DNA from 2 places in the Herbaspirillum sp. RTI4 genome. Region 2 is predicted to be linked to the other one. Evidence: riboswitches for the same ligand, from Rfam matches in the RefSeq annotation. Region 2 holds a riboswitch; the other holds the start of a gene.
What was found. A riboswitch is a leader RNA that binds a small molecule or an ion and turns the genes downstream of it on or off. The one in region 2 is predicted to bind cobalamin.
Positions count from the first base shown of each region.

Region 1: linked by a shared signal. The riboswitch ahead of RGU70_RS14635 (ferredoxin) and the one ahead of RGU70_RS11620 (CbtB domain-containing protein) in region 2 are both predicted to bind cobalamin.

Region 1 is NZ_JAVIWQ010000002.1:3,280,708-3,286,059, forward strand. Features, by position in the region: gene RGU70_RS14630 (cobaltochelatase subunit CobN) at 1-2,728, opposite strand, end outside; gene RGU70_RS14635 (ferredoxin) at 2,725-3,087, opposite strand; cobalamin riboswitch at 3,210-3,498, opposite strand; gene RGU70_RS14640 (histidine phosphatase family protein) at 3,569-4,132, opposite strand; gene RGU70_RS14645 (hypothetical protein) at 4,219-4,653, shown strand; gene cobS (adenosylcobinamide-GDP ribazoletransferase) at 4,702-5,352, opposite strand, start outside.
Region 2 is NZ_JAVIWQ010000002.1:2,599,994-2,605,345, reverse strand. Features, by position in the region: gene RGU70_RS11630 (acyl-CoA synthetase) at 1-1,528, shown strand, start outside; gene RGU70_RS11625 (CbtA family protein) at 1,599-2,384, opposite strand; gene RGU70_RS11620 (CbtB domain-containing protein) at 2,398-2,607, opposite strand; adenosylcobalamin (AdoCbl) riboswitch at 2,694-2,779, opposite strand; gene RGU70_RS11615 (histidine phosphatase family protein) at 2,871-3,437, shown strand; gene RGU70_RS11610 (phospholipase D family protein) at 3,568-4,239, shown strand; gene RGU70_RS11605 (glutamate carboxypeptidase) at 4,516-5,352, shown strand, end outside.

The DNA.
Region 1 (5,352 bases), 680 kb from region 2:
TAGTCCGCTGCGTGGGTTTGCCCGTTGACGATAACAAACTCCCCAGACTACCACCGGCCCGTCGCGCCGCCGGTTGCAGCAAAGTCCGCGCGGCGCTGAGGTCGGTCGCGCCGAACAGTTGCACCAGCACCGTATCGATGGCCGTCGGTGCGTAGTCGGCCTCAGCCAGTTGTTGCATCAGCTTGCGGCACAACAGGTCGATGGCGTCCAGCGCATCGGCGCGGGTGACGATGGCGCACGCGCTCAGTTGCGCCAGTGCCGGATCGGCATTCAGACGGCGACCTTTCTGATCGAGCAGCATGGTGGTGTCGAGACCGAACAGGCGGGCGACTTCTTGTTGCAGGCCGGGGATGTCCTGATTCGGCAGACGCAGCAGCGACACCAGCATATCGACCAGTTGTTCCCCCTGCGGACTGCCGCCGAGGATGTGCAGGCCGTCGCGGATTTGCGCCGCGCCCAGTTCGCACAGATAGCCGTCCAGGTCTTCGATCAGATGGGCGACGCCGGCACCGTCCAGGGTGCTGAGGGCATCGGGCAAGCCTTCGTCGTGGGCGTGGTGGTCGTGGTCGTGATGATCGTGACCGTGGTGGTCGTGACCCTCGTGCGCGTGGGGATGGCCGCGATCGTGCGGGTGATCGTGCGGGTGATCGTGTCCATGATCGTGGCCTTCGCCATGCGCATGGTCGTGATGCAATAAGCGCGCCTGCAAGTCGCTGTCGAGATTGGTTTTCTTGACCAGATCCCAGATTTGCTGTTGCAGCAGCGGCAGTTTGCCGGGATCCAGCACTTCGACCTGATAGTACTCATCGACCAGTTGCGTCAGTTGCGCCAGTTCGCCGTAGGTATCGGCGGTGGTCATCGGTGGCGTCAGGTGATCGACCACGACAGCGTGGGCGCGGCGCTTGGCTTGCGCGCCTTCGCCGGGGTCGTTGATGATGAAGGGATAAAACAGGGGCATGTCGCCCATCAGCGCATCGGGGAAACAGTTTTCAGACAGGCCGACGCCTTTGCCGGGCAGCCATTCCAATGTGCCGTGTTTGCCGACGTGAACAATCGCGTCGGCGCGCCATTCGTCGCGCAGCCAGCGGTACAGCGCGTAGTAGTGATGGGTGGGCGGCAGATCGGGCTGGTGGTAGATGGCGTCGGGGTCCATGCCGTAGCCGCGCGGCGGTTGCAGCACGACCAGCGCGTTGCCGAGTTCCAGTCCGGCGAAGACCAGCTGGTCGTCATGCACATAGGCCGCGCCGGGGGCGGCGCCCCATTGCTGCGTCATGCGCGCTTGCATGGCCGGTGGTAAATCGGCCAGCCAGCCGGCGTATTGCGCGGCCGAGACATGGCCGACGGCGTTGTTCAGTTGCTCGGCGGTGAGGTAAATCTCGTCGTAGGAACAGCGGTCGATGAGCTGGTGAATCAGGGCGCTGCCGCTGTCCGGCAGTTTTCCCTGTGCGTCACCGACTTGATAGCCGGCCGCTTGCAGCGCTTCCAGGATGTGCATCAGCGAGGCTGGGGCATCAAGGCCGACCGCGTTGCCGATCTGCGAGGCTTTGCTGTTGGAATTGGTGAAGATGAAGGCGATCCGCTTGTCGCTGGCCGGGGTGCGGCGCAAGCGCGTCATTTTATGCGCCAGTCCGGCGACGCGGGCGGCGCGGTCGGGTACGGGTTGGTATTCGACGGCGCTGGCGGCGTTATCGGCCTGCGTTTTGAAGGAGATGGGGACGGTGATGATGCGGCCGTCGAATTCGGGCAGCACCACGTTCATGGCGGCGTCGAGCGGATTCATGCCGCGTGCCGATTGCTCCCAGGCGGCCTGCGTCATGCCGCTGGCGATGGCTTGCAGTACCGGCAGGTTGAGTTGTTCCAGCAAGGCGACCGACCAGCCGGGAGTAGTGGTACCGCCAGCGTTGATGTCGCCCATGGCGAAAGCAGTGGTGTTGATGAGGACGTCGATCAGCGGCTGTGATGCGTCGTCGCTGTCGAGGAAGTAGCGCAGCGCGGTCGGTACGCCGCTGTCGGCACCGTGGCGCAACGAGGAAGTAAATACCGGGAGGGCGTTCATGCCGCGCTGTTCCAGGGCGTCGATCAGGACGTCGATGAAGCGGGTGTTGCCGCTGATCCAGTGGGCGCGATAAAACACGATGCCGACGGCGGGACGCTGGCTTTTTCCTTGTTCGGCATGGGCGGCGCGCCAGTCGGCGCTGCTGGCGCCCTGCTCCAGATCGGGATGGTAAATGCCGTGATCCGGTAGAGGCTGCGCGGGCAGGTAGCCGAGGCCGCTCAGAAGCAGATGATCGGACAGGTAGCGCAGCAGTTGCGCCAGATTGACGCTGCCGCCTGCCTGAAAATACGCGGCGGCCTGATCGGCGACGGCGGCGGAGACGGTGGAGACCGCGGCCAGTTCGGGATCGGGTTCGCCGGTGCCGCTGATGGCGATCAGGTGACAGCCTTGCTGACGGACGTGACGCAGCAGTTCGCCGAAACCGGGAATGCTGCCCAGCCGACCCAGTACGCGCACGATGAGGATACGGGCGGTGGCGAGTTCGGTGCGCAGCAATTCGGCCATGCGGCTGTCGCTTTCCAGCGCTTGCAGGTCGATGCCGCGAATGGCGGCGGCGAATTCGACGGGCAACTGGCGGCGCGCATTGTGCAGTACGGCCAGGTCGTTGGCGGTGTGGGTCAGCAGGGCGAGGTCGCAGGGCATCAGCGCAGATTCAGGGGCAGTGGGCGTCATGCTAGTGGCTCCGGGGGAATGGACACATCCTGATCTTCCGGCGGATCGACGTCGCCGCTGCCGAGCCGGTGAAATACCAGATCGCTGACTTCGCGGCCGTGTTCCAGGTGTTCTTCGACGATGCGTTCCAGCGCCTCACCGTCGTGGCAGCGGTACCAGATTCCTTCGGGGTACACCACCAGCAGCGGTCCCTGATTTTTGCAGGCGACCATGCATTGCGTGCGGGTGCGTTTGACGCGCAACTGCGGGCGGGCGTCAATCGCGGCACCGAGTCGGGCGAACATGGCTTCCGAGTGAACGCCGTCTTCGGTGCAACGGGGGCCGGTACACATCAGGACGTGGCGGGTGTGAGTGCGCATGGGGATTTCTTCAGGCCGACCGGGTTGTATGGTCAGCGGTCAGGGGTAACAAATGAGGGCGAAGCGACGCGCCGCAGGCTGCTGGCAGGCGCGGCGACATCTGACTCGCCCTCCGCGAGACAAACTGCATGACTGTTTCAGGCCGGTATCCGGGCTTGCGAGGGGAATGGGGTCGCCCATTCCGGGAGGGTGCGCCTTCCCGGAGGTGGCTTGCGCCGAATCCAGTGGCTGGTTGCATCTCCCTGATTGCATTTCCATGCAACGCCGAGCGCTTGCGCCCTGCGTTTTCACTCGCTTACCGTTGCGGGGGCAGCATCGGCATGGTGGAACTAAGCACTCAGTTCCCTGCACCGATTTCCCGTTTAATTTCACGCCTTCTGGACGTGGAACACCTGAAACGATTAGCTGCGCAGTATAGCTGGTTCGTGACCAGGTCTGCTGTCTGCCGCCTGTCGTCGGTATAAGGATCGGGCAGGTAGGGCTAATTCAGCTCCAGCGTCGTCAATTCGCCATAGGCAATGCTGTGCGGTGTACTGGCAGCGTGCAGCGCGGTTTCCGGCAAGCTCAGTCCCAACTGACAGGCTGCCAGCAGGCGGATAGTGCCGGCATGGCACACGACGATCGTTTCGCCGTCGGCGCGCGTCAGTACATCGTCGTAGAACGCGCGTACCCGCGTCGCCATTTGCAGCACGCTTTCGCCGCCGCCGGGTTGGTAGCGCACCATATCCTGCGCCCAGGCGTCGACGGCGTCCTTGCCGATGACATCCCAGTGGCGCATTTCCCATGTCCCGAAATGCATTTCGAGGAGTCGCGCATCGGGGGTGGGAGTGGCGTTACCGAGTGCAGCCGCCAGCGGCAGAGCCAGTAGACGGCAACGCTGCAAGGGGCTGTAAAACATCGATGCCTTGGGCGGCAAACGTTGTATCAACGCGGCAATGAGCGTGGCGAGCGGTTCCGGCTTGAGCGGCAGGTCGCTGCTGCCATAGCAAATGCCGCTTTCCACTTGCGGCGGCGGGTGACGGATCAGATGGAGGCGTTGTCGCATGGCATCAAATAAGCGTTTTATGAAAGTCAAATAATGCCAAGAGGCTACTTTGTGGAACTTATCTTATTTTTACAAAGGTGAAATCCATGAACATCCAGCCCACAGCACCCTCGCCTCCGGTAAAGACTGAAAACAAGACGGTCAAAACAACGCTGTCCAACCTGATGAAATCGGCATTCCAGGTCAAGCACCCGGCCGCAATGGCTCCACTCAGTCAACAGTTTGTGCGGGCGGGCAATTCCACGGCCACCATGCATAAGGTCCGCCCCGGCGACATCGCCCATCCACGCAAATCGATTGAAGTGCGCTATACCAAGGACGTGAAGCAGCATCTGACCGGGGTGCGCATGCATCAGAGGACGAACTCAATCGGTGAAACCAGCTTCATCGAACAGCCCTTACCTTTACCGCGAATCACGCTCACCGATGTTTCACAATCCACGAGTGACCTCTTTACGGAAGCAGGGAACACGGCCAAGCTCCCTGCAAAACGAAACAAGCTGGATATCGACCCACGCTGACATCGCCGGAGCGCGCTGCCCCCGGCCTTAAAACCGGGGCTTCTTTTCTTAATAGTGAGGGAGATTAAGCAGCAGACAGAGATAGCAGGCCACCTCGGTCAGTTGCTGCACCGCCCCCAGACAATCGCCGGTGTAACCGCCAAGACGACGACGAAACAGCCGCATCAGCCACAGCGTCACACCGGCCACCGCGATACACATCAGCGCTATACGCGGCCATGACAACCCGCCTCCCACTCCTGCCAGCAGCAACGGCAACACGCCCCCCACGATAGCGACCATCCATGCAGCGGGAGGCATTTTCTGCACCATGCCATGCGCCTTGCCCTCTGTTCTGGCATAGGGCAATCGCGCCGTCAGCATCATGCTGGCCAGCCGGGATAAAGGATGCGCCACGAATAAACCGACGACGGCCTGTGGCAGAGGCAGCGACATCAGCGTGACGCACTTTAATGCCAATAACAGCAGCAAACCGAGCACGCCATAGGTGCCTAGCCGCGAATCGCGCATGATGTCCAGCGCCCGTTCGCGGCTCACGCTACCGCCCAGTCCGTCGCAGACATCCGCCCAGCCATCTTCATGCAGCGCGCCGGTCAGAACAATGCCGAGTGCGCTTGCCAGCAAAACCGCGACGACTGGCGGCCAGATGTGCAACAGCAAGGCATACGCCAATGCCGTTAAACCGCCTACCAGGATGCC
Region 2 (5,352 bases):
CATCGTGCATGGCAGTTTGCGGCAGAACTGGCGCGAGACGTATCTGCGCGCACGCAGACTGGCCAGTGCCTTGCGTCAACTTGGTGTGCAAAAGGGCGATACGGTCGCCGTCATGTTGCCCAATACGCCCGCGATGGTGGAGGCGCACTTTGGGGTGCCTATGTCGGGAGCGGTACTCAATGCCCTCAATATCCGGCTCGATCTGCATTCGCTCGCCTTCATGCTGCGTCATGGCGAGGCCCGCGTGTTGCTGGTCGACACTGAATTTGCCGAACTGGCCAAGCAACTGGCGCAACAGATTCCCGGCTTGTATATCGTTGCCGTCAACGATCTGCTTGGCCCGGACAACGCCGCGCCCTTCGGACAGACCGATTACGAAAGCCTGCTGGCCGGCGGCGATCCTGACTTTCAGTGGCAGGCGCCTGCCGATGAGTGGGAAGCTATCGCGCTCAATTACACCTCCGGCACCACCGGCGATCCGAAAGGTGTGGTGTATCACCATCGCGGTGCGGCATTGAATGCGGTATCGAATATTCTGGAATGGGATTTGCCCAAGCATGCGGTCTATTTGTGGACCTTGCCGATGTTCCATTGCAACGGCTGGTGTTTTCCCTGGACCATTGCGGCGCGCGCCGGAGTGAATGTCTGTCTGCGTAAATTCGAGCCCAAACTGGTGTTTGATCTGATGCGGGAACACCATGTCAGCCATTATTGCGCCGCGCCGATTGTGCATGCGGCGCTGGCGAATGCGCCGGCAAGCTGGCGTCAGGATTTGCCGGTGAAGGTGCGCGGCATGATTGCCGGTGCGCCGCCGCCGCCGGCCGTATTGTCCAAGATAGAAGCAATGGGCTTTGACCTGATCCATTCCTACGGTTTGACTGAAGTGTACGGACCGGCGGCGATTTGCGCGGAGCAAGAAGGGTGGGGCGGCTTATCGGAAGAGGCGCGCGCCACTAAAAAATCGCAGCAGGGCGTGCGTTATCACTTGCAGAGTGCGATTGCAGTGCTTAATCCCGAGACGATGACAGCGGTCAGTCCCGACGGCGAGGAAATCGGCGAGATCATGTTTCGCGGCAACATCTGCATGAAGGGCTATTTGAAAAACCCGAAAGCCACGCAAGAAGCGTTTGCCGGGGGCTGGTTCCATACCGGCGATCTGGGCGTGATGAGTGCGGACGGCTATATCAAGATCAAGGATCGTAGCAAGGACATCATTATTTCTGGCGGCGAAAACATTTCCAGCGTGGAAGTCGAAGATGCGCTGTACCGGCATCACGATGTGCTGGCGGTCGCCGTGGTTGCCCAGCCCGATGAAAAATGGGGAGAAACGCCATGCGCCTTCGTGGAGTTGAAGGAGGGCGCGACTATCTCGGAAGCAGAGCTGATCGCGTTTTGTCGGAATATCCTGCCGGGGTTCAAGACGCCTAAAGCGATTTACTTCGGGCCTTTGCCCAAAACCTCGACCGGCAAAATTCAGAAGTTCGAATTGCGCAAACGCATGCGCTCGAATTCAGCGATTGATCAGTAAGGCATGTTGGCAAAGAGCCACGACAGTGCGTGACTCTTTGCCGTTTTTTCTCTTATCGTCGCTCAGCCGCTCAATAAGCTGGTTTGCCAATCAGACGTTTGATGGTTTGCGTACGTTCAAGCCGTTCAGCGAGCCAGCCAAAAAGCACGCCGATAGCGGTCCACAGGATTACTTGCATGCCGATGGCGGCGATACGGAATTTCCATAGCAGCACCGCAGGAAATGCCTCTGGTACTTCATTCAGTTCCGGCAGCGAGAGTTGCACGGCGGCGATGACGGCAATGAATACGCCGCCGGCAATAATCGTTCCGTTCCATGCACCAGTTCTTGCGGCCGCATAGCGTCGCACTGTGAAGGCAAAGGCCGTGACGGCAATCGAAATGGCGATCATCAGAAAGTACAGGCCGGTGCGATACCTGATCGTATCCGGGTCGCCAATCGAGGGGGGATTGGCCGGATACTTCAAATAAGGCACCAGGGTAAGCGCTACGAAGGCGGCCAGAGCCAGCCATGCCGCCAGTGGCCGCGCCCCAAGTTTTCCGATACGGCCGTAGGCATAGGCAAACACCAGCGCAAACAAGCCACCGACAGCCGCTCCATAAACGACGACGCCCGTCAGCAAACCGATACCGGCTTGCGTCGAGCGGCTTACCAGTCCGTGTTCATGCTCATGCTCATGCACCTCACCGACCGCATGGGCATGCTCATGTGCGGCGGCTTTGTCTGCGTTGATTTTTTCCTCGAAAGAAATTGCCTGATCGACCTGCGGCTCGCCGAAGGTTTTGGCAAAACCGAAAGCGAGCAGGCCCGCCACGATGCCCGCGAGCATCCCGCGCAGCAGAAGTTTTCCTGTCATGTCGATCTCCCGGTCAGTGGCAAGGAAAGCCGAGGAGATGGCGGCCGTCGTGCATGAATTCATGCACATACATGCCGGAGATGAGCGAGGTCGCGCCTTGTTCGGCGCCGACGAAATACAGTGCGAGGAGCAGCAACAAGCTGCCGAAAATAACCCAGGGAAGTAATTCGCTTGCAGGAATAGCGACCGGCTCGGCGGCCGGATTGAAAACAGTTGCAGTCACGATGCAGATCTCCCGGGGTTGCGCGCCCCAATGATGGTTGGAAAGTCAGCGCGTGCAATCAATGTTGAGCGACACGCTGGGAAGGGCGAAGTGCAGGTCTGACTTTCGGTTCGAGAACGAATCGATTACAGTGGCGCGACCGCGCCGGATTTGCACCGGCTTCCACACTTCGGACCGGGCCATTATACGCATGCCGTTTTTATGCTGTTTCAGGAACCCTATCGTCAACCGGCGCTGACTGCTTCATCCATTGAAAGGACAACATGCAAACACGGCTGTTATTGATTAGTCATGCGGCGACGCCCGCGATGCGGAGCGGAAAATTTCCCGCGAATGACCGGCTTGACGAGAGAGGTATCGAAGATGCCGCCGCGTGGAGTGCGCGTATGCCGGTATTGGGCGCGCCCTTGATGCTGAGCAGCCCGGCAAGTTGCGCGCAAGAAACTGCCCGGCTACTGGTTTTGACGGCGCGTATTGAGCCGCAACTGGCGGACATGGATTATGGGCGCTGGCTGGGTAGACGCTTGGCGGATATCGCCGTCGATGAGCCGGATGCGCTGGCCGAATGGAGTCAAAATCCGCATGTGGCACCGCATGGTGGTGAATCGTTCAGTGCCGTAGTGAAACGCGTAGGAACGTGGATGGATGGGCTGGAGTCTGGGGATGAAGTCGTTGCCGTTACTCACGCCGCAGTGATCCGCGCGGCAATCATTCATGCCTTGCAAGTGCCACCGGCTGCATTTTTAAAAATTGAAATTGCACCACTGTCTTTAATCGAATTGCGGCGTTCTGCGCGAGGCTGGGCGTGGTGGCCGGGGAGGTCTGAATGAGCAAGGATGCAGAATTCGATGCAGGCAAGGAGAGGGTGGCTTGAGTTTGCTTGGGTTGAACATTCTTCAGACTCGCAGTTCATCGCAACATGCAATCGGGAAGGGGGCGCGGGCTTTATAATCCGGTCCCATGAAAATCTTATCCATAAAATCCCTGTTTGCCACCCTCACGATGGTCTTTGCCGCATCCGGCGCATTGGCCAAGGGCAATGAAGCACTCCTGTTCGATCCGCTTTCCGTCAGCGTTCCGCATCACTCATATCAAGACAATGACACTGAAACGGCGCGCACGGAGAGTGCGTTTTCACCCGAGGCGGGGAGCGAGGCTCTGGTGCTGCGGGTGATTGCCTCATCGGAGCGCAGCATTCGGCTGGCGGCTTATTCGTTTACCTCCCAGCCCGTCGTCAAAGCTTTACTCGACGCAAAAAAGCGCGGCGTGGATGTGCGCCTCGTCGTCGACGACAGGGGCAACAGAGGCCCGTCCAATATCGCGGCGATCAATATGATGGTGGAGGCGGAGATCCCCATCCGTACCATTTCCACCTACGCGATTCACCACGATAAATACATTATTTCCGATGAGCGTCATGTGCAGAATGGCAGTTTTAATTACAGTACGGCAGCCGCTCACTCGAATAGCGAAAACGTCATCGTCAACTGGAATAACCCGTCACTAGCCGCCGCCTTTCTGCTGCATTGGCAATCACGCTGGATGCAGGGCGAGGATGCTGTTGCGCGGCAATACGTGCATCCAGCCCGGCGCGCCCGCAGTTTTCCCTCGGGGACGCAGTATCCTCAGTGAGCGCCAGTGTGCGAAATAATAGTGAGATCACGCACTGCACATGCTTCACCAGTTTGGAGCAAAACGAGGAAAAATACGCCGTTTGCTCACTGAATCATTCATCTGACAAGCCATCAACCAACGAAAAGCAAGGGCGTCGTCCGCAACAACATGCGGATCAGTGATGCATTTTCCGTTTGAATCTACTTTTATGGTGGTATGGTGCCGTCACATCGAATTACCCTCCGAATTACTCCCCGAATTATTTCCCTTTAAACCTATAATTTTAAGAGACCGATGATGAAGAATCACCTGCTATTGCTGTTTGTCGCGCTGGGCTGCACCACGTCCACTGTTTCCTTTGCCCAGACCATCCCGGCTGATCGCACCTTGCTAGAGGCGGCGCAAACACGCAAGGATGCTTTCGTCAAAGACCTGAGCACCCTGGTCAATATCGACTCCGGCACCGACGATGCCAAGGGACTGATGCAAGTTGAATCGATTCTGGCCGAACGCCTGAAGGCCGTGGGTGCCAGTGTTCAGATCGTCGCCGCGCCACCGGCTGCCGGCAAGATGGTCATCGGCAAGCTGCAAGGCACAGGCACCAAGAACATCATGCTGATGATCCACTACGACACCGTGTTTGGCATTGGCGAAGCGTCCAAGCGGCCCTTCAAAATCGTCGGCAATAAGGCTTTCGGTCCGGGCGTGGCCGATGCCAAGGGTGGCGCCTTGCTGATTGTGTATGCGCTGGATATCGCGCGTGAACGCGGCTTCCGTAATTACAAAACCTTGACTGTGTTGTTTAACCCGGATGAAGAAAAAAGCTCGCTCGGTTCTCGCGACATGATTACCAAACTGTCGTCCGAGCAAGACTACGTGCTGGTGTTTGAACCGCCTGAAGCCGATGTGGTGACCGTCGCTACCAACGGCATCGCTTACGTGCATCTGGACGTCAAGGGCAGGGCATCCCACGCTGGCTCGGCACCGGAGGCAGGCCGCAATGCGGCGGTTGAATTATCCAATCAGATCATCCAGCTCAAGGACTTGGGCAATACGGCCAAAGGCACGACGGTCAATTGGACCGTGATCCAAGCCGGCGACCGCGTCAATATCATTCCTGAAAAAGCCAGC